Regions from separate parts of the Herbiconiux sp. 320_LB genome, predicted to be linked through region 2. Evidence: predicted binding sites of a transcription regulator. Region 2 holds the regulator's gene; each other region holds the start of a gene.

Region 1 (10,367 bases), 340 kb from region 2:
GATGCGGACGCGCTGGCGGCGTAGGAACCGGAGAATCGCGGTCTGGCCGGTGTCTGGCCGGTGTCTGGCCGGTGCCGATCCACCGGAGAGCGCGCGCCCCGCTGACTCACAGTTTTCGCACAGCGCACCCGCAGATAATGGGATCATGACCGGCCCTCGCATCCTCATCGTCGACGACGAACCGAACATCCGCGACCTGCTCACCACCAGCCTCCGCTTCGCCGGCTTCGCCGTGCGCGCGGTCAGCAACGGTGCGCAGACCATCTCCGCCGTACTGGAGGAGGAGCCCGACCTCATCATCCTGGACGTCATGCTCCCGGACATGAACGGCTTCGGCGTGACCAAGCGGCTGCGGGCCGCGGGCTACACCGCCCCCATCCTCTTCCTCACGGCGAAAGACGACACGGAGGACAAGATCACCGGCCTCACGGTCGGTGGCGACGACTACGTGACCAAGCCGTTCAGCCTCGACGAGATCGTGGCGCGCATCAAGGCGATCCTGCGTCGCACCATGCAGGCCGACGAGGATGCGATCATCCGGGCCGGCGAGCTGACGATGGATCAGGACACGCACGAGGTCTTCGTCGGCGACACGGCGATCGAGCTCTCGCCCACCGAGTTCAAGCTGCTGCGCTACCTGATGCTCAACCCGAACCGCGTGCTCTCGAAGGCGCAGATCCTCGACCACGTCTGGGAGTACGACTTCAACGGCGACGCGGGCATCGTGGAGTCATACATCTCGTACCTGCGCCGGAAGCTCGACGCGCACACCGAGGAGTCGCTGATCCAGACCAAGCGCGGCTTCGGCTACATGCTCAAGGTCAGCAAGGCCTAGCCACAGCCTGAGGCGGTAGCCTTCTCCCCGACATGCTGAACGCCATCCTGAAGCAGTGGAACTCGATCTCGCTGCGCACCAAGATCACCGGCGTGACGGTCTTGATGCTGACCTTCGGGCTGGTGGTGTCAGGGGTGGGCACGATGATCGTGCTGCGCACCTACTTGCTGCAGCAGGTCGACTCGCAGCTCGACACGGCGTCGAAAGACGCCTCGCCGTTCCTGGGGCCAGATGCGACGCAGGAGCGGTTCGGCATCCAAGATGTCACGTCGGCGCCGGCCGATTACTTCGTCGGGCTGCTGAGCGCCTCGGGTGAGCTGATCGTCAGTAACTGGGGCGACCGCGACCCGGGTGCGATGCCCCAGGCCCAGGTCTCGCTCGACACCGCGAACCTGCTCGAGGGCAAGGTCTTCAGCATCGACTCGATCGATCAGCACACGCAGTGGCACGCGATCGCGACGACGGTCTACCTCTACGGCGGTGACGGGTCGCTCGGCACCATCGTGATCGCCAAGTCGCTCGCCGAGACCGAGAAGACGACGGCCACCTACCTGTCGATCTTCCTGGCGTTCGGGATCGGCGTGGTCATCCTGGGCGCGATGCTGACTCGGCTGCTCGTGACCTCGACCTTCGGGCCGCTCCGCGAGGTCGAACGCACCGCCGCGGCCATCGCCGACGGCGGCGACTTCAGCCGCCGCATGTCGGATGCGACGCCCAACACCGAGGTCGGGCGCCTCAACCGCTCGCTCAACACGATGCTCTCGCGCATCGACAGCGCGTTCGCCGACCGCGCCCGCACGATCGACCAGATGCGGCGCTTCGTCGGCGACGCCTCGCACGAGCTGCGCACGCCCCTGGTCTCGGTGCGCGGCTACGCCGAGCTGTACCGGATGGGCGCGCTCCAGACCCCCGAAGACGTGGCCCAGGCGATGGATCGCATCGAGAAGGAGGCGATCCGGATGGGCACGCTCGTCGAAGACCTCCTCGAGCTCGCCCGCCTCGACGAGACGCGGCCGCTGCAGCTCGCCCTGATCGACCTGGTGCCGTTGACGCTGGATGCGGCGATGGATGCGCGGGCCGCCAGCCCCGAACGCGTCGTCTCGGTGATCACCCCGAACGCCCCCTCGTCGGTCACCTTCGCCCCGGCGATCGAGGGTACTGCGGCGGATGCGGCGGGCGGGACGGGCGGCCCTGTCGGCGGCCCGGCGGGTGCCGCCGGGGCTCCCGGTGGTGCGAGCTCGGGCGGCGTCGGCGGTGCGGGCGGGCCCGACAAGCCGTCGACCGCGACGCGCCCCGTCACCTTCGCGAACAGCGCCCTCGCCCGGCTGCGTCGCCGCCCGCGGGCGGACGGGGCGGCGGAGACCGGCCCGGTCACGCCCCTCGACCCGGCCGCGCCCACCGGCCCGATCGCCCGCTCCGGGTCGGGTCGCGGTTTCGGCGCATCCCGTCGCGCGGCGAATGCGGCGAACGCCGCCAACGCCTCGGGCTCGCTGGTGCCCGCCGACACCGCTTCGGTCGCGGCGCAGCCGGCGGCCGAGGTGCGACCGATCGTGCTGGCCGAGGAGAACAAGATCCGGCAGGTGCTGACCAACCTGATCGGCAATGCTCTGCGGTTCACCGACGCCGACAGCCCGATCGAGCTCTCGGTGCAGGTCGACGAGAAGCGCCGCGTCGCGACCGTCGACATCATCGACCACGGAACCGGCATCCCGCCGCAGATCCGCGAGAAGATCTTTCAGCGCTTCTACCGCGCCGACTCCTCCCGCACCCGCGAGACCGGCGGAAGCGGCCTCGGCCTCGCTATCGTCTCCTCCATCATCGCCGCCCACCACGGCACCGTGGAGGCCCTGGAGACCCCGGGCGGAGGGGCGACCTTCCGGGTCACGCTGCCCCTAGCCGAGCAATAGGCCCCGGCAGGTGAAGGCCCACTAACGGCCTTTCCGTCCCGGAAGGCGAAGGCCTACTAACGGCCTTTCTGTCCCGGTAGGTGAAGGCCAGCTAACGGCCGTTCCGTCCCGGAAGGCGATGGCCCACTAACGGCCATTCCGTCCCGGAAGGTGGGGCCTACTAACGGCCTTACCGTCCCGGAAGGCGAAGGCCCACTAACGGCCTTACCGTCCCGGAAGGCGAAGGCCCACTAACGGCCTTTCCGTCCCGGAAGGTGTGGGCTGCAAATGTCCCGCTGTGTTAGCTGCCGGGATGGGCGTGCTTTGCGCGCCCATCCCGGGTCGCGCCGGTCCCCGCCCGGCGCGACGCGACATGTGAGTGTGCGGTCGCTCACGCGGCTGCGCACTCACCCTGTGTCGTCGAAAATGGCCCGCAGCATTCCACCCCGCCCGAACTTTTGGGACGGAGATGAAGGCTGCGGGCCTTTGTCGACGACACAGGGTGAGCGCGTCGCCGCGAAGCACGACCGCAGGCCGCGCTTCGCGACGGCACGCGAACATGTCGCCCGCGCCGGGCGGGGACCGGCGCGGCAAAGGGAAAGGCGGCCCCCGCCAGGGGACCGCCTTTCTCTTGGGATCAGACCTAGAAGTCCATGCCACCCGTGGGGTCGCCGGCCGGAGCCGCGGTCTTCTCGGGCTTGTCGGCGATGACGACCTCGGTGGTGAGGAAGAGGCCGGCGATCGATGCGGCGTTCTGCAGCGCCGAGCGGGTCACCTTGGCCGGGTCGATGATGCCGGCGGCCAGGAGGTCGACGTACTCACCGGACGCGGCGTTCAGGCCCCAGCCGTAGTCGAGGTCGCGCACCTTGGCGGCGACGACACCCGGCTCCATGCCCGCGTTGAACGCGATCTGCTTGAGGGGGGCCTCGATGGCCACCTTCACGATGTTCGCGCCGGTCGCCTCGTCGCCCACGAGCTCGAGGTTCTCGAACGCGGTCTTGCCGGCCTGGATGAGGGCGACGCCACCACCGGCGACGATGCCCTCTTCGACGGCGGCCTTCGCGTTGCGCACGGCGTCTTCGATGCGGTGCTTGCGCTCCTTGAGCTCGACCTCCGTGGCGGCACCGGCCTTGATGACCGCGACACCGCCGGCGAGCTTGGCGAGGCGCTCCTGGAGCTTCTCGCGGTCGTAGTCGCTGTCGGTGTTGTCGATCTCGGCACGGATCTGAGCGACACGTCCGGCGATGGCCTCGGGGTCTCCGGCGCCTTCGACGATGGTGGTCTCGTCCTTGGTGATGACGACCTTGCGGGCCTGACCGAGCAGGTCGAGGGTGACGTTCTCGAGCTTGAGGCCGACCTCCTCGGAGATGACCTGGCCGCCGGTGAGGATCGCGATGTCCTGCAGCTGCGCCTTGCGACGGTCGCCGAAGCCGGGGGCCTTGACGGCGACCGACTTGAAGATGCCGCGGATCTTGTTCACGACCAGCGTGGCCAGGGCCTCGCCGTCGACGTCCTCAGCGATGATGAGCAGCTGCTTGCCGGTCTGGATGACCTTGTCGACGATGGGCAGCAGGTCCTTGATGTTCGAGACCTTGCTGTTCACGATCAGGATGTAGGGGTCTTCGAAGACCGCTTCCTGGCGCTCGGGGTCGGTGACGAAGTACGCCGACAGGTAGCCCTTGTCGAAGCGCATGCCCTCGGTCAGCTCGAGCTCGGTGCCGAAGGTGTTCGACTCCTCGACGGTGACGACACCCTCCTTGCCGACCTTGTCGATGGCCTCGGCGATGATCGCGCCGATCTCGGGGTCGGCCGCGGAGATGGATGCGGTGGCCGCGATCTCTTCCTTGGTCTCGATCTCCTTGGCGTTCTTGATCAGCTCGGCGGAGACGGCGGCGACGGCCTTCTCGATGCCCTTCTTGAGCGAGATCGGGTCGGCGCCGGCGGCCACGTTGCGGAGGCCTTCCTTGACCAGGGCCTGGGCGAGAACGGTGGCGGTGGTGGTGCCATCGCCCGCGACGTCGTCGGTCTTCTTGGCGACCTCCTTGACGAGCTCGGCACCGATCTTCTCGTACGGGTCGTCGAGCTCGATCTCCTTGGCGATGGACACGCCGTCGTTGGTGATCGTGGGGGCGCCCCACTTCTTCTCGAGGACGACGTTGCGACCGCGCGGGCCAAGCGTCACCTTGACGGCATCGGCGAGCGTGTTCAGGCCACGCTCGAGGCCGCGACGGGCCTCTTCATCGAAAGCAATGATCTTTGCCATGTGTGTTTCTCGTCCTCCCTGGACGTCGTTCAAAGATTCAGGTGTTAGCACTCAGACTTCACGAGTGCTAAGTCAATATTGGCACTCAGACTGCCCGAGTGCAAGTGAGCGGGGTCAGGCCCCGGGCACCACCGTGACGCTGCCCGACTCCGCGGGCACCAGCTCGATCCACGTATTGCCGGGCGCCAGGCGCACCGTCGCGCCGAGGTCGTCGACCAGCCGGATCGGAGCGGTCGGCGAATCCTTCGACCAGGTCGCCTGCACCGTCCGCCCACCGGTCGAGACGGTCGCCTCGCCGGTGGCGATGAGCACCGCCTGCGGCACCTCGGCGTCGTAGTTGTACACCTCGTCCACACGCATGGTCACGACGTTGACGGCCCGGATGCGGTCGCCGTTCGCGTCGAGGTCGGGCCCGCCCTCCTGGCTGCGGAGGAACGCCCCCGTGGCGGCATCCCAGTCCCACCCGGGGTACCGCTCGTCTGAGAACACGACGTCGATCGCCGAGGTGGGCGTGCCCTGCACCACGGCCGTGGAGGAGGGCACATCCCATGAGTAGGCGAACTGCTGTGCCGGGGCGGCGAGGTCGGTGTGCTGGGCGACGAGCTCGGTCGCCTTGACGACGACGTCGTGAGGGCTCGACCGCCCGTCCATCCGATAGAAGGTCGACTCGGTGTCGGCCTGGCCGTGGATCGCGCTGTAGACCGGCGCCGCCCGCATCATGTCGACGAACTGCTCCTGTCCGCCGGAGAACGCCACGATGCCGCCGAAGGAGGAGAGGATGTCCGGATCCATCGGCCGGATCGACCGCACCGGGCCGATCAGGTCGGGCACGTCGGACTGCCATATCGCGACGTACCGCGTCAGCCCGCCCTCGACCAGCTCCTCGAACACGATGTCCGTGCGCTCGAGGCCGAGCTGGGGGCGCGCCTCCTCGTGATTGTCGATCTTCGCCGCGAGCGACGGACCGCTGAGGGTGCCGGCCGGCACCAGCGTTCCCCGGAGGGGCGCGGGCACCGTGGGCGCGGGCGTCACATAGTCGGAACCGAAGGCGGCCGTCGGGGTGATCGACGCATCCGTCGGGCGGGGATCGGGCGCGCTGCACCCGGCGATGACCGCCACGACAGCGAGAAGAACCACGCCCGAGACGACCCTCGTGGCGCGTCGTCGCCGGTCGGAACTGGGCGTCGGCGCACTCGTGATCACGAGCACACCCTAGTGCCGGTGCCGCCGGCGCAGCGGCTGACGCGCCTGGGCTCCGCGCTCAGGCGAGACGCGCTGAGGCGAGAGTGATCTGCCGCCGAGCGAGACGCCCTCAGGCGAGACGCGCTCAGGCGAGTCGGACGGACTCGGCCTGCGGGCCCTTCGACCCCGTCCCGACCTCGAACACGACCTGCTGACCCTCTTCGAGGACCTTGTAGCCGGCCATGTCGATGGCCGAGTAGTGCACGAAGACGTCCTGTCCTCCGCCGTCCACGGTGATGAAGCCGTAGCCCTTTTCAGCGTTGAACCACTTCACGGTCCCGTTCGCCATGTCTTACTCCCAAGTGCTGTGTTTCTGCAGTGGTGACACAGTTGCCACGACCATTTCCAGATCCTATGCACAGCAGAACGGCGCACAACGGCCCGGACGGCGAAATCACCGGATCGTTGCCGCAAATCAACACGACGGAAACACCCGCGTAATAAAACGGCGGGCGTGACGGGCGGGGAGCTAGCCCTCCACCCCGGAGGCGGTGCCGTCGACGACACCGCTGTCACCCGCGACCGACGACCCCGGGCCGTCGTAGTCGGTGCCGAGCACCACGGTCAGGTTGGCGCCGAGGAAGGTCTGCGACTCCTCGGTCGGGACGTTGCCTAGCAGCTGCGCGAGGCCGAGCGCCGCGGCCTGGTTGGCCGGGTCGGTGTAGTAGACGGTGGTGGTCGGGAAGTCGTCCGTGCTCGCGTTGGCCATCGAGCCGACGCTCCAGCCCGCGGCGCCCGCGGCGTCTCCGACGGCGGTCGCGAGGCCCGCGATCGTGGTGCCGTTCAGCACGGTGACCGAGAGCGACCCGTCCGTGACCGGCGTGATGGTCGGGGTGGGTGTGGGGGTGTCGGTGGGCACCGCCGCGTCGGTCGAGCCGCTGAACGCATCCGTGAACTGGATGTTGTTGTTGATCACCGCGAGGTAGGTGATGCCGCCGCCCACGAGCAGCACCGTGGCGAGGGCGGCCCAGGCGAACACCATCCAACCCCGGCCGCGCGGCTTCGGACCACGATGGGCGCCCACCCGTTCGGGATGGGCTGGCAGTCGGTCGAAGCTGTCCTCAGAGAAGCGTGCCATGTGGGGGAGGTGGTCCTAGTCGTCGCGCGAGAGCAGTCGGGCCGAGCGCGCGGCGAGCCGCGCATCCCTCACCCGCTGAAGCCTCTTGATGAGCATCGGATCGTGTGCGAGAGCGGCTGGCGAGTCGATCAGCACACCGAGAAGTTGATAGTAGCGGGCCGACGAGAGGCCGAACTCCTTGCGGATGGCCTGCTCCTTGGCGCCGGCGTGCCGCCACCAGCTGCGCTCGAAGCTCAGGATGCGGACGTCGCGCTCGGCGAGAGCGGCCTGCGGGGTCGCGGTCGTGCGCTCATCGGCGACGGACATGCGGCTCCTCCGGTCTGCTCCCGCGAATATCGTCGCCATCATATTCGGGGCGACCTCCGCGTCAGCCGATAGCCGCGCCGGGTCGCCACATCGTCAGGTGCGGGATGCCCGCCTCGACGAACTCGTCGCCCACGGCCTCGAAGCCGGCACGCGCATAGAGAGGCACGATGTAGCTCTGCGCGTGCAGCAGCATCGACTCCTCGCCGAAGCGCTCGACGACGGCCGCGAGCAGCTCCTGCGCGAGCCCCCTCCCCCGCTGCGCCGGATGCACGACGACCCGCCCGACGACGCGTCGCGCGTCGCGGTACTCGGCCTCCGCATCCTGCAGCACCCGCAGGTAGGCGACGGGTGCGCCGCCCTCCTCGATCCAGTAGTGGAGGCTCGAGGGTTCGGCGTCGCGCCAGTCGAGCTCGCTGTCGTCGACCTTCTGCTCGACGTAGAAGACGTCGGTGCGCAGCTTCAGCACGGCGTAGAGCTCGCGCGTGGTCAGGTCGTCCCAGCGCTTGACGATCACGGAATGGGCAGCCACAGTCCAGAGTTTACTGGGATGATTGTCGATCGATCATCAGCCCAGCACGCAGGAGCAGCACGTCATGAGCAACTACGAGGTTTCCAAGTCCGACGACGAGTGGCGCTCGGAGCTCTCGGCCGACGAGTTCGCGGTGCTTCGCCAGGCGGCCACCGAGCGGCCGTGGACCGGTGAGCTGCTCGAGGAGGACCGCGAGGGCGTCTACTCCTGCAAGGCCTGCGGGGCCGAGCTGTTCCGCAGCACCACGAAGTTCGACTCGCACTGCGGCTGGCCGAGCTTCTACGACGCCTCCGGGTCGGATGCGGTCGAGCTGATCGAGGACCGCTCGCTCGGCATGGTGCGCACCGAGGTGCGCTGCGCGACCTGCGGCTCGCACCTCGGGCATCTCTTCGACGACGCCCCTCAGACGCCCACCGGCGACCGCTACTGCATGAACTCGGTCGCCCTCAGCTTCGACGCGGCGGAGTAGCGCGTGCCCGGCGTCAGAGAGGCGATGCTCGCCCGCCGCTCCTCGTCCAAGGTGACGGATGCGGCACCCACGACCCACGAGCTCGCCTCGGCCGTCGAGGCGGCCGGCCAGCTCGCCGACCACAGCGGTCTGCGCCCGTGGCGGGTCATCGCCATCCGCGGCGACGCCCGCGACCAGCTCGGCGACGCGCTCGGCAAGGCGGAGGGCAAGAAGGGCAAGGATGCGGAGAAGTACCGCAGCAAAGCCCGTCGCGCCCCGCTCGTGCTCGCCGTCGTCGCCTCCCTGCGCCCCAAGCACAAGGTGCCCGGCTGGGAGCAGGAGGCCGTCGCCGCCGGGGTGGCGCACAACCTCAGCCTCATCCTTGACGACCAGGGCTGGGGCGTGTTCTGGCGCACCGGCGAGGCCACTCGTTCCAAGGCCGTGCGCTCGGCGCTGGGGCTCGGCAAGCACGAGGAGCTCATGGGCTGGCTCTACGTCGGCGGGCTGCCCGAGCGGGGCCGGAAGCCTCGGCCGAAGGAGCGCATCTCGGTCAAGGAGCATCTGAGCTTCCTCTGATCCGGCCTGGGCGCGCGCGGGGCGTAGGCTTGCTGACGTGACCAAACTGGATCTCACTCCAGTCAACGACGACTCACCCTCCTCCCCGCCCCGCCCTCCGCAGGACAGCGCTGCCGGGTCTCCCGGCGAACCCGCGGTGAGCACGCTCCGGCGGTGGCTCGCCATCCTGGCGCTCGCGCTCGGTGGCTTCGGCATCGGCGTGACCGAGTTCGTCACGATGGGCCTGCTGCCCGACATCGCGCGCGACCTGCTGCCGGCCCAGTTCACGGCCGACGCGGCCGACGCCACCGCATCCACGGGGCTGCTCGTCTCGGCGTACGCGCTCGGCGTCGTGGTGGGGGCGCCGACGATCGCGGCCCTGGCGGCCCGGTGGCCGCGGAAGCGCCTGCTGATCGCGCTGGTCACCGTCTTCGTGATCGGCAACCTCGCGACGGCGATCCTGCCCTCGTTCGGGCTGGTGCTGGAGGCCCGGTTCGTCAGCGCGCTCCCCCACGGCGCCTACTTCGGCATCGCCTCCCTCGTCGCGGCCTCGCTGATGGGGCCGGACAAGCGGGCGCGCGGGGTGGCCTTCGTGCTCGGCGGGCTGACCATCGCGAACATCGTCGGGGTGCCCTTCGGCACCTTCCTCGGCCAGAGCTTCGGCTGGCGGAGCGCCTACTTCCTGGTCGCGGGGATCTTCGTGGTCACCCTGATCGCCATCATCGCGACCGTGCCGTTCCAGCCGGGCGACCCGCGCGCGACGCTGAAGAACGAGCTGAGCGCCTTCACCCGGCTGCAGGTCTGGTTGACGCTGCTGCTCGGATCGATCGGCTTCGGCGGCGTCTTCGCGGTCTACACCTACGTGGCGCCCGTCGTCACCGACGTCGCGCACCTGCCGGCGAGCACGGTGCCGTTCGTGCTGGTGATGTTCGGGGTCGGGATGACGATCGGCAACTTCACCGCCGGCTGGCTCGCCGACCGCTCGGTCAAGCTCACGCTGGCGATCGGGGTGGTCGGCATCACGCTCGCGGTGCTCTCGTTCGGCCTGTTCGCGCACACGGCGCCGGGACTGTTCCTCGGCATCCTGTTCGTCGGCCTGTTCGCGGGCACCTGCGGGCCGGCCGTGCAGACCCGGTTGATGGACGTCTCGCACAACGCCCAGTCGATCGCCGCCGCGCTCAACCACTCAGCGCTGAACCTCGGCAACTCGCTCGGCGCCTTCCTC
Region 2 (10,367 bases):
GGTGCGGAGGCGGCCGCGGCCCGGCTGCCGGGCACCCCCGTCATCGGCGCCCTCGCCCTCTACGCCGCCTCGTACCTCTCGCCCGGCCGGGTCGAGATCACCACCGCCGCGACGACCTACCTCGGCCGTCTCGTCGGCACCCCGCAGGACGCCTTCGCGACCGCGCTCGAGACCTTCGCCTCGTTCATGCCCACCGAGACCACCGCCAACTTCACCGGCGCGCAGTGGACCAAGCTGATCGTCAACCAGATCAACGCCCTCCCGGCGATCACCGGGCTCTCGGTGCAGGAGTCGATCGCCGACCCCCGCCTTCGGCGAGTGCTCACCGCGAGCATGCGCGAGGCGGTCATGGTGGCCCGGGCCTCCGGCGTGCGGTTCGAGCCGCTGCTCGGCCTCAGCGACGGGCTGCTCCTCGCCTTCGAGTGGGCGCCGCCGCGGCTCGCCCGGCTGCTGCCGCGGGCGATGGCGAAGCGGATGGGGTCGACCCCGAACCCGGGGTCGACCCTGCAGAGCATCCGCCGCGGTCAGCTGACCGAGATCGACTACCTGAACGGCGCCGTCGTGGAGGCGGCTGCCCGCGTCAAGGTGCTCGCGCCCCTGAACGCCGCTCTGGTCGGCCTGGTGCACCGGGTGGAGCGCGAGGGCGCCTTCATCCCGCCGTCGGTCGTGGTGCGGCAGCTGTCCCGCCTGCTCGACGCCCGCTGACGCGAGCGCCGGCAGACCAGTCCTCAGCCCGCGTACGATCCGCTGCGCAGCTCGTCGACCAGGCTCGGCCCGTTCGGCTCCCAGCCGAGGTCGATCCGAGCCGCCGCGCCCGTGGCCTGCTGGTCCAGCAGCAGCGCGTCGCCGAAGCCCTCGCCGAGGCGCTCGTGCACCTGCTCGACCGAGGTCGGTGCGACGCGCCCGTCGAGCCCCGCCGCGGCCGAGGCCGCCTCGCCGAGCTCGCGCACGGTCGGGTTCTGCCCGCTGGCGCCGATGTAGTACGAGCCGGCCGGGGCCAGGTCGAAGGCGAGGAGGTAGAGCTCGGCCAGGTCGTCGACGAACACCGTGGTCCAGTGCTGGTCGCCCGAACCGATGAGCTCGAGCGCCTGCCCCTCCGGGGTGTCGACGCGGGCCGCGCCCGAGACCGCGTTCGGGATGCCGCCGCCGTGCCCGAACACGATCCCGGGGGCGATGATTGTCGTCTTGACGCCCGAGGCGCTCCGCACCCGCGCCTCGACCGGCAGGCGCCAGGAGGTGAGGGCGGGCGGGTCGAACGGGGTGCGCTCGGTCAGGTCGGCGCCGGATCCGAAGACCCAGATCCCGCCGGTGTGCACGTAGGGCTTGTCGCTGCCCTCCAGGCCGGCGAACACCGCCGCGACGAAGCTGTCGTCGGTCGGGGCGCTCGACTCGTCGCCGGGGCTGGCGAGGTGGATGACGCCGTCGCTGTCCAGCGCCAGCGAGGTGATGAGCTCACGATCGGTGAGCGTGCCGAGCACGGCGGTGGCGCCCTGCGCCCTCACCTCGTCGGCCTTTTCTTCGGTGCGCACGAGGGCGACGACGTCGCGGCCCTGGGCGCGGAGTTGACGGAGGACAGCGGATCCGATGAAACCGGTCGCACCGGTGAGGAGAATAGCCATACGTCGATTCAACCGGTTCGGAGCGCCCGCATTCCAGTGCATGGCAGAATAGGACGTCCGATCGACTCCAGAGGAATGCGTGAGCCCCCTAGCCAAGAAGGCCCTCCAGCCTGCTTCGACCGACCCCGCGTTCATCCGCAACTTCTGCATCATCGCCCACATCGACCACGGCAAGTCGACGCTGGCCGACCGGATGCTCGGGATCACCGGCGTCGTCAGCGACCGTGACATGCGCGCCCAGTACCTCGACCGCATGGACATCGAGCGCGAGCGCGGCATCACGATCAAGAGCCAGGCCGTGCGCATGCCCTGGGCGCTCGGTGACGACACCTTCGCGCTCAACATGATCGACACCCCCGGCCACGTCGACTTCTCCTACGAGGTCAGCCGCAGTCTGGCGGCCTGCGAGGGCGCGATCCTGCTGGTCGACGCGGCGCAGGGCATCGAGGCGCAGACCCTCGCGAACCTGTACCTGGCGCTCGAGAACGACCTCACGATCATCCCGGTGCTGAACAAGATCGACCTGCCCGCGGCCGACCCCGAGAAGTACGCGAAGGAGCTCGCGAGCCTGATCGGCGGCGACCCCGACGACGTGCTCCGCGTCTCCGGCAAGACCGGTCTCGGCGTCGAAGACCTGCTCGACCGGGTGGTCGAGCGCATCCCGGCCCCGGTGGGCGATCCGGATGCGGCGGCCCGCGCGATGATCTTCGACTCGGTCTACGACGCCTACCGCGGCGTGGTCACCTACGTCCGCATGATCGACGGGCACCTGAGCCCGCGCGAGCGCATCCAGATGATGTCGACCCGCGCCACCCACGAGATCCTCGAGATCGGGGTGTCGAGCCCGGAGCCGACCCCGTCGAAGGGCCTCGGCGTCGGCGAGGTCGGCTACCTGATCACGGGCGTGAAAGACGTGCGGCAGTCCAAGGTCGGCGACACGGTCACGACGGCGGCGAAGCCCGCGACCGTGGCCCTGCCGGGGTACACCGAGCCGCTGCCGATGGTGTTCTCGGGCCTCTACCCGATCGACGGCAGCGACTACCCGGTGCTGCGCGAGGCGCTCGACAAGCTGAAGCTCAGCGATGCCGCCCTGGTGTACGAGCCCGAGACCTCGGTCGCGCTGGGCTTCGGCTTCCGCTGCGGCTTCCTCGGCCTCCTGCACCTCGAGATCATCACCGAGCGGCTCGAGCGCGAGTTCAACCTCGACCTGATCGCGACCGCCCCGAGCGTGATCTACGAGGTGACCACCGAAGACAAGAAGACGGTCACTGTCACGAACCCGAGCGAGTTCCCCGGCGGCAAGATCGCCAACGTCAAGGAGCCGGTCGTGAACGCGGCCATCCTGGCGCCGAAGGACTACGTCGGCACGATCATGGAGCTCTGCCAGAGCCGCCGCGGCACCCTCCAGGGCATGGACTACCTGGGTGAAGACCGGGTCGAGATCAAGTACACCATGCCGCTCGGCGAGATCGTCTTCGACTTCTTCGACAACCTCAAGTCGAAGACCGCCGGCTACGCGAGCCTCGACTACGAGCCCGCGGGCGAGCAGGAGGCCGACCTGGTGAAGGTCGACATCCTGCTCCAGGGCGAGCAGGTCGACGCCTTCAGCGCGATCGTGCATCGCGACAAGGCCTACGCCTACGGCGTGCTGATGACCGGCCGCCTGCGCGAGCTGATCCCGCGCCAGCAGTTCGAGGTGCCGATCCAGGCCGCCATCGGCGCCCGGATCATCGCCCGCGAGTCGATCCGCGCGATGCGGAAGGACGTGCTCGCCAAGTGCTACGGCGGTGACATCACCCGCAAGCGCAAGCTGCTCGAGAAGCAGAAGGAGGGCAAGAAGCGGATGAAGATGGTCGGCCGCGTCGAGGTGCCCCAGGAGGCCTTCATCGCCGCCCTCTCCGGTGACACGGAGAAGAAGGACAAGAAGTAGCCGTGGCCTCCACCCTCGCGAAGACCTCGCCCGCCGAGGCTCCGCTCAGCTACGCGGCCGTCGGGGCGACGCAAGCCGCCGACCTCCTCTACTACCCGCCGAAGGGCTTCCACCCGATGGAGCGTCGTGCGCGGCTCGGCAGCGGCGCCGCCCGTTTCGAGACCGCGTCGGCGAAGCTGATGGCCTGGGGCGTGCAGCGCGGCTCCGGCATCGCCGTGGGCGAGATCACGCTCCCGGCCCCGACCGAGACCGACTACGCCGGGCTGGTCTACGACCAGGCGGGCATCCCCGTCGCGCCCCGGTCGGCCGACCCCGAGCAGGCCTATGGAGAAGACGGCACGCCCCTGGTCTCCCCGGGCACCACCGCGGTGCTCACCGTGCGCGCCTTCGGCATCCCCGTCAAGGCGCCCGTGCGGGTCGTCTACCTGGTGAACGAGCCGGGGCGACTGGGCTTCGCCTACGGCACGCTGCCCGGGCATCCGGAGTCCGGCGAGGAGCTCTTCCTGGTCGAGCACCTCTCCGACGACTCGGTCTGGATCGTCATCCGCGCCTTCTCGCGCCCGAGCACCTGGTACTACGCCCTCGGCCTGCCCGTGCTGCGCCTCTTCCAGGCCCGCGCGACCAAGAAGTACCTGCGTTCGCTGATGCCGGCGATGGGGGCGTAGGAGGCCGTGCCCTCCGTCCTGCCACTCGGCGATCCGGCTCCGGCCGACGGCCTCCTTCCGGTTGACGGTGCCCTGCGCTCGGCCGAGCGTGATCTCAGCCTCTACGTGCACGTCCCGTTCTGCCGGGTGCGCTGCGGCTACTGCGACTTCAACACCTACACGGCCACCGAGCTGCGCGGCGTGAAGCAGTCCGACTACGCCTCGCAGGCGGTCGCCGAGATGCGCTTCGCCGGCGAGGTGCTCGGCGCCTCCGGCGTTCCGCCGCGGCCGCTGTCGACCGTCTTCTTCGGCGGCGGCACGCCCACGCTCCTGCCCGCGGTGCAGCTCACGGCCATGCTCGGTGCGGCGCGCGAGGAGTGGGGGTTCGCTCCGGATGCGGAGATCACCACCGAGGCCAACCCCGACTCCGTCGACGCCGAGTACCTGACGACGCTGGCCGAGGCCGGTTTCACCCGCGTGAGCTTCGGGATGCAGTCGGCCGTGCCGAGCGTGCTCGCGACGCTCGAGCGCACCCACGACCCGGCCCGCATCCCGGATGTGGTCGGCTGGGCGAAGGACGCGGGGCTCCAGGTCAGCCTCGACCTGATCTACGGCACCCCGGGGGAGACCCTCGACGACTGGAAGCGGTCGCTCGACGCGGCCGTGGCGAACGACCCCGACCACATCTCCGCCTACGCGCTGATCGTGGAGGAGGGCACGAAGCTCGCCCGCCAGATCCGCTCCGGTGTGGTCGCCGCGCCCTCGGACGACCTGCAGGCCGACATGTACGAGCTGGCCGACCGCACCCTCGGCGGTGCGGGGTACGACTGGTACGAGGTCAGCAACTGGTCGAAGGATGCCTCGACGCGCTCCCGGCACAACCTCGGCTACTGGGTCGGCAACGACTGGTGGGGCATCGGTCCGGGCTCGCACAGCTACGTCGGCGACACCCGCTGGTGGAACGTGAAGCACCCCGCGGCCTACGCCCAGCGGATCGCCGCAGGAGAGTCGCCCGCCGCCGGCCGCGAGACCATCGACGACGGCACGCGCGAGCTCGAGCGCATCCTGCTGGAGAGCCGGGTGCGCGACCGGCTGCGCATCCGCTCGCTCGCCCCCGAGGCGCGGCGCGAGGTGGCCGGCCTGATCGCCGAGGGACTCGTCGACGGCCCCGCCGCGGTGCGCGGCACCCTCGACCTCACCCTGCGCGGCCGGCTCCTGGCCGACACGGTCGTGCGTCGCCTGACCTGACGGCCGGAGACGACGAAGCGGCGACCGAGGAGATCCTCGATCGCCGCCCCGGAGCCGTTGCGTTACTTGATGAAGCGGAAGTTGAACGGGTAGCGGTAGGTGCCGCCGCCGTTGACCTTCACGCCACCGATGATCGGGAACACGATCTGCACGGCCAGCAGCGCCAGCCAGAGCAGCGTGCCGATGATGAAGCCGACGATCGGGATGAACTGCAGGATCACGTTGACGATCGAGTAGGCCACCCAGACGATGGCCATCGTGATCTGGAAGTTCGTGGACTCCTTGCCCTCCTGGTTGGTCAGGGGGCCGCGGTCTTTGAAGACCAGCCAGATGATCAGCGGCGGCAGGATGAACAGCACGCCGCCGATGTGCGACCACATGGCCCACTGCTTGTCTTCGGCCTGGGTGAGCGGTGCCGCTCCGGCCGTGGGCTGGTAGCCGGCCTGCGGCTGCTGGTACCCGGGCTGCTGGTAGCCGGGCTGCTGGTAACCCGACGGCGGCGCCTGGTAACCGGGCGGGGGAGCCTGATATCCCGGAGGCGGAGTCGGCTGCCCCTGCTGCGGCGGCGTCGGCTGCCCGGAGGCCGGGTCGTACGGCGGTGTTGCGTTGGGGTCGGTCATTGTCTCGCGCCTTTCAGACGTTGGGCGTTCTTACAGGTGGCAGGATAGCGCCAGGGTCCCCGGGCGGCAATGATCCGCGCCCAGGGTGTTCGGAACCGGTCGGCCCGGATGCGCGTTATGATTAGCACTCAAGCTGCGCGAGTGCCAATGCGCGGGCTTCGGCTCGGAAGGAGGTGTGTCTGATGGTGTCGGACCGCAGTCTGGAAGTGTTGAGGGTGATCGTGCAGGACTACGTCGCCTCCCGCGAGCCCGTCGGCTCCAAAAGCATCGCCGAGCGTCACTCGTTCGGCGTCTCGGCGGCCACCATCCGCAACGACATGGCGCTGCTGGAGGAGGAGGAGCTGATCACGGCCCCCCACACCTCCTCGGGCCGCGTGCCGACCGACAAGGGCTACCGCCTGTTCGTCGACCACCTCTCCGACCTCCGGCCGCTCTCCTCGGCGCAGCGCCACGCGATCGAGACCTTCCTGGGCTCCTCGGTCGACGTCGACGACGTCCTGGCCCGCACGGTGCGGCTGCTGTCGCAGCTCACCCGCCAGGTGGCCCTGGTGCAGTACCCGCTGCGCTCGCAGGCCAAGGTCCGTCACGTCGAACTGGTCGCGCTCGCGCCGCGGAAGCTCCTGACCGTCATCATCACCGACAACGGCCACGTCGAGCAGCGGGTGGTCGACGTGCCCGCCGACCTCGACGACCGCCTGATCGGCGACCTCCGCCTCCGCTTCAACGAGGCGGTCTCGGGGCTCGGCCTCCTCGAGGCGGCCGACGCGCTCGACGGCGTCGCCGCCCGCTTCCCGGCCGAATCGGCCCCGGTGGCGGCCGCGGTGGCGGCGACCCTGCACGAGCAGGTGTCGGCGAACCGCCAGGAGAAGCTCCTGATCGCAGGAGCCGCGAACCTCGTGCGCACGGAGGACGACTTCCACGGCAGCATCCTGCCGGTGCTCGAAGCGGTCGAGGAGCAGGTCGTGCTCCTCCGCCTGTTCAGCGAGATGGAGGCCGACCAGCGCGGCGTCACCGTCTCGATCGGCCGCGAGAACGAGTCCTTCGGGCTCGGCGAGACCTCCATCCTCGCCAGCGGCTACACCGGCGTCGGCAGCGCCGTCTCCCGGCTGGGCGTGCTCGGCCCCACCCGGATGGACTACTCCAGCAACATCTCCGCGGTCCGCGCCGTCGCGCGGTACCTCTCCCGCTCCCTGGGCGAGTCGGGCGGCGCGGTCTGAGGCCGAGGCCGACGACCCCACCCGATCACCCCGACCACCCGACCCCACGAACGATCGAACGAACTCGAAACGAAGGAGAAGCCCAGCGTGGCTGACCATTACGACGTGCTCGGCGTCTCCCGCGAGGCGACCCCCGAGGAGATCAAGAAGGCCTACCGGCGACTCGCGCGCGAGCTGCACCCCGACGTCAACCCGAGTCCGGATGCGCAGGAGAAGTTCAAGCAGGTCACCCACGCCTACGACGTGCTGAGCGATCCCGGCCAGCGCCGCGACTACGACCGAGGCCCCCAGCAGGGCTTCGGCGGCGGCGCCGGCGGCGGCTTCGGCGGCTTCGGCGACATCTTCGAGACCTTCTTCGGCGGGCAGGGCGGCGGCCAGCGCGGCCCGAAGTCGCGCGCCGAGCGGGGCCAGGACGCGTTGCTCCGCGTCGAGGTCGACCTCGGCGAGGTCATCTTCGGGGCGCACCGCGACCTCGAGGTCGACACCGCGGTGCTCTGCGAGACCTGCAACGGCTCCTGCTGCCAGCCCGGCACCTCTCCCGTGACCTGCGACATCTGCCACGGCACCGGCTCGATCCAGCGCACCGTGCGCTCGCTGCTCGGCAACGTCGTGACCAGCGCCCCCTGCGGCACCTGCCGCGGCTACGGCACGGTCATCCCGAACCCGTGCCCCACGTGCCAGGGTCAGGGTCGCGTGCGTGCGCGCCGCACCATCCCGGTCGACATCCCCGCGGGCGTCGACACCGGCCTGCGTCTCCAGCTGCCCGGTCAGGGCGAGGTCGGCCCGGCCGGCGGCCCGCAGGGCGACGTCTACCTCGAGATGAAGGTGCGCCACCACGACGTCTTCTCCCGCAACGAGGACGACCTGCTCTGCACCCTCGAGGTGCAGATGTGGGATGCGGTGCTCGGCACCACCACCTCGATCAAGGCGCTCGACGGCGACATCGAGCTCGAGCTCAAGCCCGGCATCCAGAGCGCCGAGGTGCTCACGGTCAAGGGCCGCGGCATCACGCACCTCCGCGGCGGCGGTCGCGGCGACCTGCGGGTCGGCATCCAGGTGGTCACGCCCACCAAGCTCGACCACAAGCAGAAGGAGCTGATGAAGCAGCTCGCCGGGGCGCACAAGTACCCGGCGCCCTCGCTCGGCCAGTTCCAGCAGGGCCTGTTCGCCAAGCTCCGCGACCGCTTCCTCAACGTCTGAGGCCACCGATGAGCTCCCTCTTCCTCCGCGACGACCTGGCGCTCGTCCCGCACGGCGTCGGCGAGGTGGTCGCCCTCGACGGCGACGAGGCCCGCCACGCGGCGACGGTGAACCGGATGCGCGTGGGCGAGCACACCGCGATCGGCGACGGTCGCGGCCTGGTCGTGCGCGGCATCGTGGTCAAGGCCGAGGCCCGCGAGCTCGAGATCGTGGTCGACGCGGTCGACATGCATCCCGAGCCCGCGCCCATGATCACGCTGGTGCAGGCCCTGGCGAAGGGGGATCGCGACGAGCGCGCCGTCCAGGCCGCGACCGAGCTCGGGGTCGGCGCGGTCGTGCCGTGGCAGGCCGAGCGCTCGATCTCGCGCTGGGCCGGGCCCAAGGAGCAGAAGGGCGTCGAGCGCTGGCGGAGCATCGTGCGCGAGGCGGCGAAGCAGTCCATCCGCCCTTTCGTGCCGGTCGTCGGCGACCTCGCCTCGACCGAGGAGCTGGCCCGGCGCGTCACCGGTGTCCGGATGCTCGTGCTCGAGCCGACCGCCACCACTCGCCTCACCGAGGTCGACGTGGCGGGCGCCACCGGCGACGACTCGCGGCCGATCGTGCTCGTGGTCGGGCCGGAGGGCGGCATCTCGCCGCGGGAGCTCGACCTGCTCACCGAGGCCGGCGCCGAGACCGTCCGCCTCGGCCCGGAGGTGCTGCGCACGTCGACGGCGGGGCCGGCCGCCCTGGCCGTGCTCAACGTGGCGCTCGAACGCTGGTAGCGAACCCGGTGCATCCGGGGGCGTCCACCCCCTTCGAACGTCGGTCGTGAAAAGTAGGATGGAAGCATGTCTCACGAATCCCCGGCGCCCTCGATCTTCAGCAGGATCGTCGCGCGCGAGATCCCGGCGACCATCCTGCGCGAGAACGACCGCCTGATCGCGTTCGAAGACGTCGCTCCGAAGGCGCCGGTGCACGTACTGATCGTTCCGAAGACCGAGCAGTACCGCGACGTGGTCGAACTGGCCGCGGGCGACCCCGAACTCCTCGCGGAGATCGTCGCCACAGCGAAGTCCCTCGCCGAGGAGCTCGCTGACGGAGACTTCCGCCTCATCTTCAACACCGGAGGCAACTCCGGGCAGACCGTCTTCCACGTGCACGCCCACGTGCTCGCGGGCGGTCTGAAGGAATAGCACTTGGCATCCTCTGAACCCACCTCCCCCCTGTCCACCCCGTCGAACGGGGCCTCCCGCTCGGTCGGCCCGTCCGCACCGCAGGGCGACGGCGAGGCGCGACTGCACATCGACGGCATCGAGATGGTGCGCCTGCTCGGTCCGCAGGACCGACTGCTCACCACGGTCGAGAAGCAGTTCCCGCTCGTCACCGTGCACGTCCGCGGCAACGACATCACCCTCTCCGGCGACGCCGACCAGGTCGACGCGGCGCGGCGTCTGGTCGAAGAACTGCTGCTGATGGTGCGCGACGGCCGCGACCTCACCCAGACCGAGGTCGCCACCTCCGCCCGCATCCTCGAGGGCGACCGCAGCACCAGCCCCGCCGAGCTCCTCAGCCAGGCGATCGTGACCGCCCGCGGCAAGAGCGTGCGGCCCAAGACGCTCGGCCAGAAAGACTACGTCGACGCGATCGACGAGAACACGATCGTCTTCGGCATCGGCCCGGCCGGTACCGGCAAGACCTATCTCGCCATGGCGAAGGCCGTGCAGGCCCTCCAGCGCAAGGAGGTCGAGCGGATCATCCTGACCCGTCCGGCGGTCGAGGCGGGGGAGCGGCTGGGCTACCTTCCCGGCACCCTCACCGACAAGATCGACCCCTACCTCCGGCCGCTCTACGACGCGCTCAACGAGATGATGGATCCGGAGATCGTGCCCAAGCTGCTCGCGGCCGGCACG
Region 3 (10,367 bases), on a different contig from region 2:
TGCGCTCGCCCGACGTCACGATGCCCGGCGCGCGCAAGCGGGTCTCGCAGTGACCTGGCAGCTGCGCCGCGCCCAGGAGGGCGACCTCGACGCGATCATGGCGCTCGAGGAGGCCTCGTTCGAATCCGACGCGTGGTCGCGCGAGTCGATGCGGCGCGAGCTCGAGCATCCCGAGTGCTACTACCTCGTGGGGCTCGACGCCGAGCATCCGGATGCGGTGGAGGGCTACGCGGGACTGCTCTGCCCCCGCGGGGCCGGCGACGCCGACATCCAGACCATCGCCGTCTCGGAGCGCTCGCGCGGCCGCGGCCTGGGCCGGCAGCTGATGGGCCGGCTGCTCGAGGAGGCGGCGACCCGCGGCGCCCGCAAGGTCTTCCTCGAGGTGCGGGCCGACAACCCGGTCGCCCACGGCCTCTACCTCGACCTCGGCTTCGCGGACATCGCCGTGCGGCCCCGGTACTACCAGCCCGACGGTGTCGACGCGATCGTGATGCAGCTCGACGTCGCGCGCCGTGGTGCGGCCCTGGCCGGGCCGGCCGCCGAAGGAGCAGCCTCATGACCGCCGAATCCGTGACGGACGCCGGAGTCGCGACGAGCGCCGGGCCCCTGACGAACGCCGAACCCGTGGTGCTCGGGATCGAGACCTCCTGCGACGAGACCGGTGTCGGCATCGTGCGCGGCTCGACCCTGCTGGCGAACGTGATCGCCTCGTCGATGGACGAGCACGCCCGCTACGGCGGGGTCGTGCCCGAGGTGGCGGCCCGCGCCCACCTCGAAGCCATGAACCCGACCCTCGAGGCCGCGCTCGCGGAAGCCGGGCTCGGCCTCGACGAGATCGACGCGATCGCCGTCACCAGCGGCCCCGGGCTCTCCGGCGCCCTGATGGTGGGGGTGGGGGCGGCGAAGGCGCTCGCCGTCGCCACCGGAAAGCCGCTGTTTGCGGTGAACCACCTGGTGGGCCACGTCGGCGCCGACGTGCTCGACGACGACGCCCTGGAGTACCCGACCATCGCCCTGCTGGTCTCGGGCGGCCACACCTCGCTGCTGCTGGTGCGCGACCTCGTGGGCGACGTCGAGCTGCTCGGCGAGACGATCGACGACGCCGCGGGGGAGGCCTTCGACAAGGTCGCCCGGGTGCTGGGGCTGCCCTACCCCGGCGGCCCCCAGATCGACCGGGTGGCCAGAGACGGCGACCCGAAGGCGATCCATTTCCCGCGCGGGCTGATGCAGGCGAAGGATCTGGAGAAGCACCGGTACGACTTCTCGTTCTCGGGGCTCAAGACCGCGGTCGCGCGCTGGGTCGAGCGCACCTCGGACGCCGGAGAGGAGGTGCCGGTGGCCGACGTCGCGGCGAGCTTCCGCGAGGCGGTGGTCGACGTGCTGCTCACGAAGGCCTTCCGCGCCTGCGCGGACCACGGCATCCCCCGCCTGCTGCTGGGCGGCGGAGTCGTCGCGAACGCCCGCGTCCGCGAGGTCGCGGCGGAGCGGGCCGCGGCGGCCGGCGTGACCCTGCGCATCCCGCCGCTGTCGCTGTGCACCGACAACGGAGCGATGATCGCGGCTCTCGGCGCGCAGCTCATCCAGGCCGGGCACGAGCCCTCCGGCCTCGGCTTCGGGGCGGATTCGACGCTGCCGGTGACGGAGATCCAGGTCGACGAAGGCGGCCGGACCCCCTGACGCCCGCGTCACAGGGCGACCCGAAGTGCTCGGGATCATTGACACTTCCTCAACGCGACTGCCACGATAGTCGTCGTCATTGATCACCTAGGACAATTGGAGCCCTCCCGTGACCGAAACCACCCCCGCCTACACCGGAGCCCCGGTGGCCCGTAAGACGAACGTCCTCGCGATCGTCTCGCTCGTGCTGTCGATCCTGAGCTTCAACGTCATCGCGATCGTGCTCGGCATCATCGCGCTGAACCAGATCAAGAAGACAGGCGAAGCGGGCCGCGGCCTCGCGCTCGCCGGCATCATCATCGGTGCCGCCACGTTCGTGATCTGGCTGATCGTCATCATCGTGCTCGCCGCGACGGCGTCGACGATGAGCTACACCACGACCTACTGAGTCATCGGCGCAGGCGGCCCCGGTGCCTTCGGCCCGGGGCCGCCTGCGCCTACTCTGTTAACGAGCCAGTACCCCAGAGAAGGGCGTTCCCGTGAGCGACAACGACAACTCCACCCCTCCGGCCGAGGAGCCCACGGCGCCTCCCGCCCCGCCGGCGCCCCCGGCGCCCTCGTACACTCCGCCGCCCTCGGTGCCGCAGCCGGCCGCCCCGCCCGCGCCGCCGTCGGCTCCGCCGGCCGCGCCGAGCTTCCAGGCCCCGCCCACCGGCGGGTACCAGTCGCCGACTCCCCCGACGCCGCCCGCGCCCGGCGGCTACGGCCAGCAGCCCGGCAGCTACGCGCCCCAGGGCCAGCAGCCCGGCTACCAGAACACCGGTCAGCAGCCCGGCTACCAGAACTCCGGCCAGCAGCCGGGCTACCAGGCACCGTCGTACCAGCCCGGGTACCAGCCCACCCAGCCGCCCCAGCCGCAGGGTCAGCAGGCCTACTACGGCTACAACCAGGTGCCGGCCGCGCCCCCGACGAACACGCTCGCGATCGTCACGATCGTGCTCGCCTTCGTGTTCTCCGTGGCGGGCATCGTCACCGGGCACATCGCGCTCAAGCAGATCGACCGGACGGGCGAGGGGGGTCGTGGCCTGGCCAAGGCCGGCCTCATCCTGTCGTACGTGTTCACCGGCCTCGCCGTGCTGTTCGTGATCGGGTACATCATCTTCGTCGTCGTTCTCGTCGCCTCCGTGGGCGCGGGCACGACGTACTACAACTGACCCTGTCGGCGGCGGTCGTCAGGTGACGACGCGCTCGGCGAGCAGAGCCTCGTGGCCGCCGTCGACCCGGGTCAGGATGAGCGTGGCCGAGCGGTCGCCCTTGAGGGCCAGCCGCTTGCGCAGCGCGGCCGGATCGACGTCGATGCCGCGCTTCTTGATCTCGAGCGTGCCGATCCTCCGCTCACGGAGGGCACGCTTCAGGGCGGCCTCACCGGCCGGCAGCCGCTCGATCACCCGGAAGGCGGCCGCGAACGGCGTCGGCACCACCTCGTCTGCGGTCAGGTAGGCGATGCCCGCCGAGAGCATCCCCGCGCCGAGCCGCTCGGCCAGGTCGCCGATCAGACGGGCGCGGATGACCGCGCCGTCCGGCTCGTAGACGTAGTCGCCGAGGGGCCGCACCTCGGCGTCCGGGCTGTCGCCGGCGGCCGTCAGCTCGTCGGCCCCGGCCCCGCTCAGCACGAGGGCGGCACGACGGATGCCCGGTCGGGCGACCGCGCCGAACCACAGCCCCATCTCGACCAGCTGGCCGTCGACGGAGACCCACTGGGCCTCGGCCGAGGGGGGGATCAGCGACCGGTCGAAGCCCGGCCCGAGCTTGATCCCGGTGGGGTAGCGCTCGGCGAGACCGAAGGCGAAGCCGATCGACGGCGAGTAGTCCTCCTCGTGGGCGAGGCGGGTGGTCTCGCCCGTGCCGGCGGTGCGGCGGGCCGGGTCGAGGTAGACCGCGTCGACGCCGTCGAGCTCCGCCTCCTCGGCCGAGGCGTGGACGACCTCGGCCTCGGGGAATCCCGCCAGGTTGTAGCTCGCGATCGCGGCGGTGACCTCGTCGCGCTCCACCGCCCGCACCGGGATGTCGAGGGCGACCAGGGCGAGGGCGTCGGCCCCGATGCCGCAGCCGAGGTCGGCGACCCGGGAGACGCCCGCCGAGCGGAAGCGGCCCGCGTGGCCTGCCGCGACCTTGAGGCGTGTGGCCTGCTCGAGGCCCGCCTGGGTGTAGAGCAGCCGGTCGGCGAAGGCGCCGAACTTGGCCGTGGCCTTCTCGCGCAAACGCGACTGCGTGAGCACCGCGGCGACCAGTTCGGGGGAGTGGCCGGCCTTCCGGAGCGCGGCGACCTGGGCGACCGCATCCAGCGAGGAGTAGGGCGGCAGCGAGTCCAGAAGCCGGAGCCCCTCGGGGGTGAGCAGCGTCGACAGCTCGGCGGCATCCATCCGGCAACCGTACCAAGGGCGACGGGCCGAAGGCGCCGCGCGATCCCTGGCACTCACGTTGCGCGAGTGCCAGCGGTGCCCCTAAACTCGACTTAGCACTCTCGCAGTGAGTGTGCTAACCAGACGTTTTGTCACTGAGAAAGAAGAGGTCAACCGTGTCGGTCTCCATCAAGCCGCTCGAGGATCGCATCGTCATCAAGCAGGTCGAAGCTGAGCAGACCACTGCTTCCGGTCTCGTCATCCCTGACACCGCCAAGGAGAAGCCCCAGGAGGGCGAAGTCGTCGCCGTCGGCCCCGGCCGCATCGACGACAACGGCAACCGCGTGCCGCTCGACGTCGCAGTCGGCGACAAGGTCATCTACTCCAAGTACGGCGGAACCGAGGTGAAGTACGCCGGCGAAGACTTCCTGGTGCTCTCGGCCCGCGACGTGCTCGCGGTCGTCGTCCGCTAGACGCAGTCCTCAGAGACAGAACCCGGGTGGCTTCGGCCGCCCGGGTTCTGTGCGTTCCGGGCGGGGCCCGCAGAGCTCCGGGCCCGGGTCGTCCCGCGCCTCGTCGGCCGCTCCGCCGGCCCTCCCGCGCGGGGGTAGAGTGGCGCGGTGACACCCCCCGAACCCGCCTCGCGACCGAGCTCCCTGACCATCCGCGGTTCCGAGTCCGAGCGGTTCCGCACCGGCCTCGTCAATGCCGTCGGGGCGTACGTGCTCTGGGGAGTGCTCCCGGTCTACTTCCTGCTGATGCAGCCGGCCGGCGCCTTCGAGATCGTGGCCTGGCGGATCGTGTTCTCGCTCGTGTTCTGCGCGGTGCTGCTGACCGTCACCCGGGCCTGGCGGCCCTTCCTGGCGATCGCCCGCCAGCCCAAGCTGCTGCTGTTCATGGGGCTCGCCGGCATCCTGATCTACGTCAACTGGCAGACCTACATCCTCGGCACCCTGAGCGGGCAGGTCGTCGAGGCCTCGCTCGGCTACTTCATCAACCCGATCGTGACGGTGCTGCTCGGTGTCGTCGTGCTGCGCGAGAAGCTGCGCCGGATGCAGTGGGTCGCGATCGGCGTCGCCGCCCTCGCCGTGCTGGTGCTCGCGTTCGGGCACGGCACGGTGCCGTGGATCGCCCTCATCCTCGCCTTCTCGTTCGGAACCTACGGTCTGGTCAAGAAGCACGTCGGCCCCCGGGTCGACGCGGTCAGCGGTCTCACCCTCGAGACGGCCTGGCTGACGCCGCTCGCGATCGTGCTCCTCGTCGTGGTCGGCACGCAGGGCGGCCTGGTCTTCGGCACGGTCAACGGCTGGCACACCACCGGCATGGTGCTGCTCGGCGTGGTCACGGCCGTGCCGCTGCTGATGTTCGCCTCGGCGACCCGACGGCTGCCGCTGGTCTGGGTGGGGCTGGTGCAGTTCGTCGCCCCCATCCTGCAGTTCGCACTGGGGGTCTTCGTGCTGCACGAGGACATGCCGCCCGAGCGGTGGGCCGGGTTCGCGATCGTCTGGGTCGCCGTGGTCATCCTCGCCGTCGACATGGTGCGGGCCTCCCGCGGGACGCGCGGCGCGCCCGTCGAGGCGCTCTGAGATGCGCCCGGCCGACCGGTAGGGTGCTGGGAGCATGAGACAGAGCGACCACTCGACGGGGCCCGGCCGTCGTGCATCCGCGTCTGCGGGTCGCCCCGGGGCCGCCTTGCGCCGGCCGGCCGTCAGCCTCGCCGGTCTCGCCGTCGTGACCGCCGGTCTCGCCCTCGGCCTGAGCGGATGCTTCGCTGCCGCACCGGCGTCGACCCCGGTCGCGCCGAACCCGGTCGCCAGCATGGCGCAGCCGATCCCCATCGGCGACGGCACCCTCGTCATCGGCGCGGTCGTGCCGCTCACTGGAGGAAACGCGGTCCTCGGCACGGCCGAGCTGGCCGGGGTGGAGCTCGCGGCCCGGGACATCGACGCCGCGGGAGGATTCCGCGGCCAGACCCTGGTCGTCCTGCACGGGGATGCGGGGGACGCCGCGAGCACGCGCGCGGCCGAGACGATCGCCTCCTTCGCCGGCCGGGTCGACGCCCTGGTCGGACCAAACAGCCAGGACGTGCTCACGGCCGCGGACACCGCGGCGAAGGCGGCGGGCGTGGCCGGGCTGAGCGCGGTCGCCGACCCCGTGCCGGTCGACGAGGCCGTCGCCGAGCGCCTCCGCACGGCCGACCCGTCGCTGACCGACACCCGCTTCGGTGCCGAGAGCTACGACGCGACCGTGACGATCGCGCTCGCCGCGGTGCTCGCGGGCGACGACGGAGCCACCTCGATCGCCCGATTCATCCCCGCGGTCACCGCCGGTGCGGTGTCGTGCTCGAGCTACGGCGCGTGTCTGGACGCGATCGGATCGGGCGGCGGCATCCGCTACACCGGGGTCACCGGCGCGCTCGCCCCGGCCCCTGCGAGCACCGCTCCTGGCTCCCTCATGCCGATCGGGATCACCGGCTGAGAGCGATCACACCCCCCGAACAGGCGGGGTGAAGGTCACCGCGAGGTAACGATTGACGCGTGTTACACGGCTGTAACACCAGCGTATTGTTCCCGCGTCACGGAGCGCATAGCGTGATCCCACGGCCGATTCTTCGAGTCTGCCGAGAAACTGCACACATTCACATAAGGAGCACCATGAGCGTATTTGCGAAGGCCAAGGCCTCGCGCTCGAAGCCCCTCTCGATCGTTGCCGGCGTAGCCGCGTTCAGCGCCACGGCTCTGCTGCTGGCCTCGTGCGCCTCGACGCCGAGCACCGACGGCGGAGCGACCACCGCTGCGGCGGAGAGCTGCGGCCCCGACGCCGCGACCGCGGCGGCGAACATCACGGCGGTCGCCCCCGAGGCGGCGCAGAGCCGAGCCACCACGCTGAAGATCGGTTCGATCCTCCCGACCACCGGTAGCCTCGCCTACCTCGGCCCGCCCGAGATCGCCGGTGTCGACCTCGCCATCGACGAGATCAACGCGTCGACGTCGGGTGTCCTGGGCGGCAACGCCGAGGTCATCCACCGCGACTCCGGTGACACCACGACCGACATCGCGACCCAGTCGGCGACCGACCTGCTCAGCCAGGGCGTCTCCGGCATCGTCGGCGCCGCGTCGTCCGGTGTCTCGTTCACCTTCATCGACCAGGTCACGGGTGCCCAGGTCGTCCAGGTGTCGCCCGCGAACACCTCGCCCGACTTCTCGACCTACGCCGACGGCGGGTATTACTTCCGTACCGCTCCCTCCGACGTGCTGCAGGGCCGCGTGCTCGGCAACCTGATGGTCGGCGACGGCAACACCAACATCGGCATCATCTACCTGAACGACGCGTACGGCTCCGGCCTCGAGTCGAACGTCACCACGGCCGTCGAGGCAGCCGGTGGCACCGTCGTGGCCTCCGAGGCCTTCAACGAGGGTGACAGCCAGTTCAGCGCTCAGATCGACTCCGTGCTGGCGGCCGACCCCGACGCGATCGCCCTGATCGCGTTCGACCAGACCAAGGTCATCATCCCCGAGCTCGTCGGAACCAAGGGCTTCGACGGCAGCAAGGTCTACTTCGTGGACGGCAACCTGGCCGACTACTCCGCAGACTTCGACAAGGGTGTGCTGAACTGCGCCAAGGGCACGCTGCCCGGCGTTCTGGCCGACGACGCGTTCAAGGCCAAGCTGCTCGGTGTGAACCCCGACCTGAAGGACTTCAGCTACGCAGCCGAGTCCTACGACGCGGTCAACCTGATGGCTCTCGCGGCCATCGCCGGTGGCTCCGCGACCGGTCCCGCCATCCAGGCCAACATGCAGGCCGTCTCGGATGGTGGCACGAAGTGCACCAGCTTCGCCGAGTGCGCCGACCTGCTGGCAGCCGGCACGGACATCGACTACGACGGCATCTCCGGCCCGATCACCTTCGACCAGAACGGTGACCCGACCGAGGCCTACATCGGTATCTACCAGTACGGCATGGACAACACCTACGCGCCGCTGAACGTCGAGTTCGGTTCGCTGAAGGGCTAGTCCCGCCCGCACCACGCACGAAGGCCCGGCCCTCCTCGGAGGTGCCGGGCCTTCTCGCGTGCCAGCAGCCGGATGCGCCGCGTCGACGACGTCAGGTCGTCCTCATGGCGACCCACCAGACGACGGCCGCCACGGTGCAGACGGTGGACAGGGCGACGATGCCCGCGGTGCGCAGCGCGCCGGGAGCGGTGCTCAGCCGCGCGCGTGCCGGCAGCGGGAGGCCGGCCGCCGGGATCGTGTCGCGCCGGGTCTGGCGGGACAGCTTCGGGTCGAGAGCCGCCAGCAGTCGTTCGATCCGCTGCCACTCCGCCTCGTCACCCAGGTCGAAGGGCCGTTCCGCGTAGGCGAAGAGCAGGTCTCCGACGATCTCGACGTCGAACGCGGTCGCCTCGTCGATGAGTACGGCCATCAGGTCGGGCGTGAAGATCAGGTGCGCCTCCATCCGGTGGTCGGCGGGGCAGTAGAGCTGGAAGTGGCGGCCGAAGTCACCCTCGAGCGACAGCCGCTGCGTGGGGGAGAACGACCCCGTGAGCGCGACGTCGCGGAGCGGACCGTTGCGCAGCGAGTCGAGGAACAGGTGGGGATGCGTGCCCTCGAGCTCGACCATCAGGTAGCCCCGCGTGATCGTCTTCGGGCCGCCGAGCCGGGCAGCGGTGTACCGCAGGTTGCCCACCTCCACCAACCGGGGCTCGCGCCGCCGCAGCCGGTCGACGATGTGCCGGTCCTCTCCGACCGCGAAGAGCGCGCCGGGGTAGTCGGTGGTGCGGTCGTCGCGGCGGTGGTCGAGCTGATGGGCCGCCGCGAAGGCCTCCAGCCTGGCCCGCCGGCCGGTCACAGGACGGACGCGGCCTGCACGGCCCGGGCGATCGACCCGATGCCCGTCCACTCGGCGGGGTCGTCGAAGTCGAAGGAGCCGTGCACGTAGGCGATCACCCGATCGGTGACGGATTCGAGGTGCACGTGCCCGTGGCCCGCGACGCCGGACAGCATCAGGGCCGGCAGCTCGTGCAGGTCGAGCGACACGGCGACCCGGGAGCGGGCCACGGAGCTCTGCTCGGGAACGGAGCCCGGACTGTGCACGATGACGTACCCATTGATCACGAAGGGCTGCTGGCTCGCCACCGTGTCGAACCGGTGCGCGCCCACCTCGATCACCGGGCCGGCGCTCGGCCGGAAGCGGTGGAGCATCCGCTGGTTCCGGCCCAGGCGGTTGACGACCCCCGGCATGGTGGCATCGACGACGTCGTGGTCGTACTGCCAGCCGTTCTCCTCGGCGAGCCGGCGCATCCGGCACCATCGCGTCGCGGCGGCACGGATGCGCGAGCGCCGGGCGAGCAGGAAGCCGCCCACAGCGCCCAGCAGCACGACGATCGCGGCCGGGACGACCAGCAGCGTGACCGAGGAGAGGTAGACGCACGCCACCACCAGGACCGCGACCAGTCCCAGGCCGGAGAGCACCGTCGCCCGGACGTCGAGCGGCGGGACGACGCCGGAGGCGCGTGCCGCCGTCACTTCGGCGTCGACCTCCGCTCGCGACGGGCGACTGCGGAGGGCTGTGGTGGTGACCGCGAGGGGTGTGGACATCGGTTCTCCCGTCGCCGACGGGAGAACAGGGAGTTCACGCGCCCGTCGGCCGGAACCGAGGATATGTCAGTTCCGGCCGACGGGTCAAGCAGAGGGGCTAGTGGCCCTGGTCGGCCGCCAGGGTGCCGAGGTAGAGCTCGATGACCTTCGGGTCCTTCATCAGCTCGCGGCCGGTGCCGGTGTAGGCGTCGCGGCCCTGGTCGAGCACGTAGGCCCGGTCGCAGATCTGCAGGCAGCGGCGCGCGTTCTGCTCGACCATGATGACCGAGACGCCGGCGCGGTTGATCTGGTGCACGCGCATGAAGGTCTCGTCCTGACGCACGGGGGACAGGCCCGCGGAGGGCTCGTCCAGCAGCAGCACCGAGGGCTCCATCATCAGCGCCCGGCCCATCGCCACCATCTGGCGCTCACCGCCCGAGAGCGAGCCCGCCCGCTGCTTGCGGCGCTTGCCGAGCTCGGGGAAGAGGGTCGTCACGAAGTCGAAGCGCTCGGCGAAGATCGAGGGCTTCTGGAACAGGCCCATCTCGAGGTTCTCCTCGATGGTGAGGCTCGGGAAGACGTTGTTGTTCTGCGGCACCATGCCGACACCCTTGGTGACGAGCTTGTTGGCGCGCAGGCCCGTGATGTCCTCGCCCTTCAGGATGACGCGGCCGCTCCGGATGCGGATCTGGCCGAAGATCGCCTTGAGCACCGTCGACTTGCCGGCGCCGTTCGGGCCGATGATCCCGATCAGCTCACCGGGGTAGGCCTC

Evidence for each region. Region 2 encodes HrcA, which represses chaperone genes, less so after heat shock. Its sites were predicted from a motif close to TTNGCACTCGNNNNNNNCGAGTGCNAA; they were not measured.
Region 1: a site for HrcA is predicted at 5,029-5,055, ahead of groL (chaperonin GroEL). Genes of this name have one in related genera too.
Region 3: a site for HrcA is predicted at 4,087-4,113, ahead of groES (co-chaperone GroES). Genes of this name have one in related genera too.

Annotation. Positions count from the first base shown of each region.
Region 1 is NZ_JCAWAD010000004.1:33,410-43,776, reverse strand. It holds gene AC59HU_RS11550 (DNA repair helicase XPB) at 1-24, shown strand, start outside; gene AC59HU_RS11545 (response regulator transcription factor) at 146-835, shown strand; gene AC59HU_RS11540 (sensor histidine kinase) at 868-2,742, shown strand; gene groL (chaperonin GroEL) at 3,365-4,984, opposite strand; gene AC59HU_RS11530 (DUF3048 domain-containing protein) at 5,099-6,121, opposite strand; gene AC59HU_RS11525 (cold-shock protein) at 6,312-6,515, opposite strand; gene AC59HU_RS11520 (LytR C-terminal domain-containing protein) at 6,696-7,304, opposite strand; gene AC59HU_RS11515 (DUF3263 domain-containing protein) at 7,320-7,610, opposite strand; gene AC59HU_RS11510 (GNAT family N-acetyltransferase) at 7,672-8,139, opposite strand; gene msrB (peptide-methionine (R)-S-oxide reductase MsrB) at 8,204-8,608, shown strand; gene AC59HU_RS11500 (nitroreductase family protein) at 8,612-9,163, shown strand; gene AC59HU_RS11495 (MFS transporter) at 9,300-10,367, shown strand, end outside.
Region 2 is NZ_JCAWAD010000004.1:377,485-387,851, forward strand. It holds gene AC59HU_RS13160 (ketopantoate reductase family protein) at 1-705, shown strand, start outside; gene AC59HU_RS13165 (NAD-dependent epimerase/dehydratase family protein) at 729-1,619, opposite strand; gene lepA (translation elongation factor 4) at 1,699-3,549, shown strand; gene AC59HU_RS13175 (DUF1990 domain-containing protein) at 3,552-4,214, shown strand; gene hemW (radical SAM family heme chaperone HemW) at 4,221-5,441, shown strand; gene AC59HU_RS13185 (DUF4870 domain-containing protein) at 5,504-6,061, opposite strand; gene hrcA (heat-inducible transcriptional repressor HrcA) at 6,244-7,278, shown strand; gene dnaJ (molecular chaperone DnaJ) at 7,366-8,478, shown strand; gene AC59HU_RS13200 (16S rRNA (uracil(1498)-N(3))-methyltransferase) at 8,487-9,239, shown strand; gene AC59HU_RS13205 (HIT domain-containing protein) at 9,306-9,650, shown strand; gene AC59HU_RS13210 (PhoH family protein) at 9,774-10,367, shown strand, end outside.
Region 3 is NZ_JCAWAD010000005.1:61,826-72,192, reverse strand. It holds gene tsaB (tRNA (adenosine(37)-N6)-threonylcarbamoyltransferase complex dimerization subunit type 1 TsaB) at 1-53, shown strand, start outside; gene rimI (ribosomal protein S18-alanine N-acetyltransferase) at 50-559, shown strand; gene tsaD (tRNA (adenosine(37)-N6)-threonylcarbamoyltransferase complex transferase subunit TsaD) at 556-1,677, shown strand; gene AC59HU_RS13715 (DUF4190 domain-containing protein) at 1,787-2,065, shown strand; gene AC59HU_RS13710 (DUF4190 domain-containing protein) at 2,157-2,831, shown strand; gene AC59HU_RS13705 (THUMP-like domain-containing protein) at 2,850-4,040, opposite strand; gene groES (co-chaperone GroES) at 4,196-4,492, shown strand; gene rarD (EamA family transporter RarD) at 4,682-5,605, shown strand; gene AC59HU_RS13690 (ABC transporter substrate-binding protein) at 5,640-6,497, shown strand; gene AC59HU_RS13685 (ABC transporter substrate-binding protein) at 6,674-8,032, shown strand; gene AC59HU_RS13680 (hypothetical protein) at 8,124-8,867, opposite strand; gene AC59HU_RS13675 (hypothetical protein) at 8,864-9,616, opposite strand; gene AC59HU_RS13670 (ABC transporter ATP-binding protein) at 9,714-10,367, opposite strand, start outside.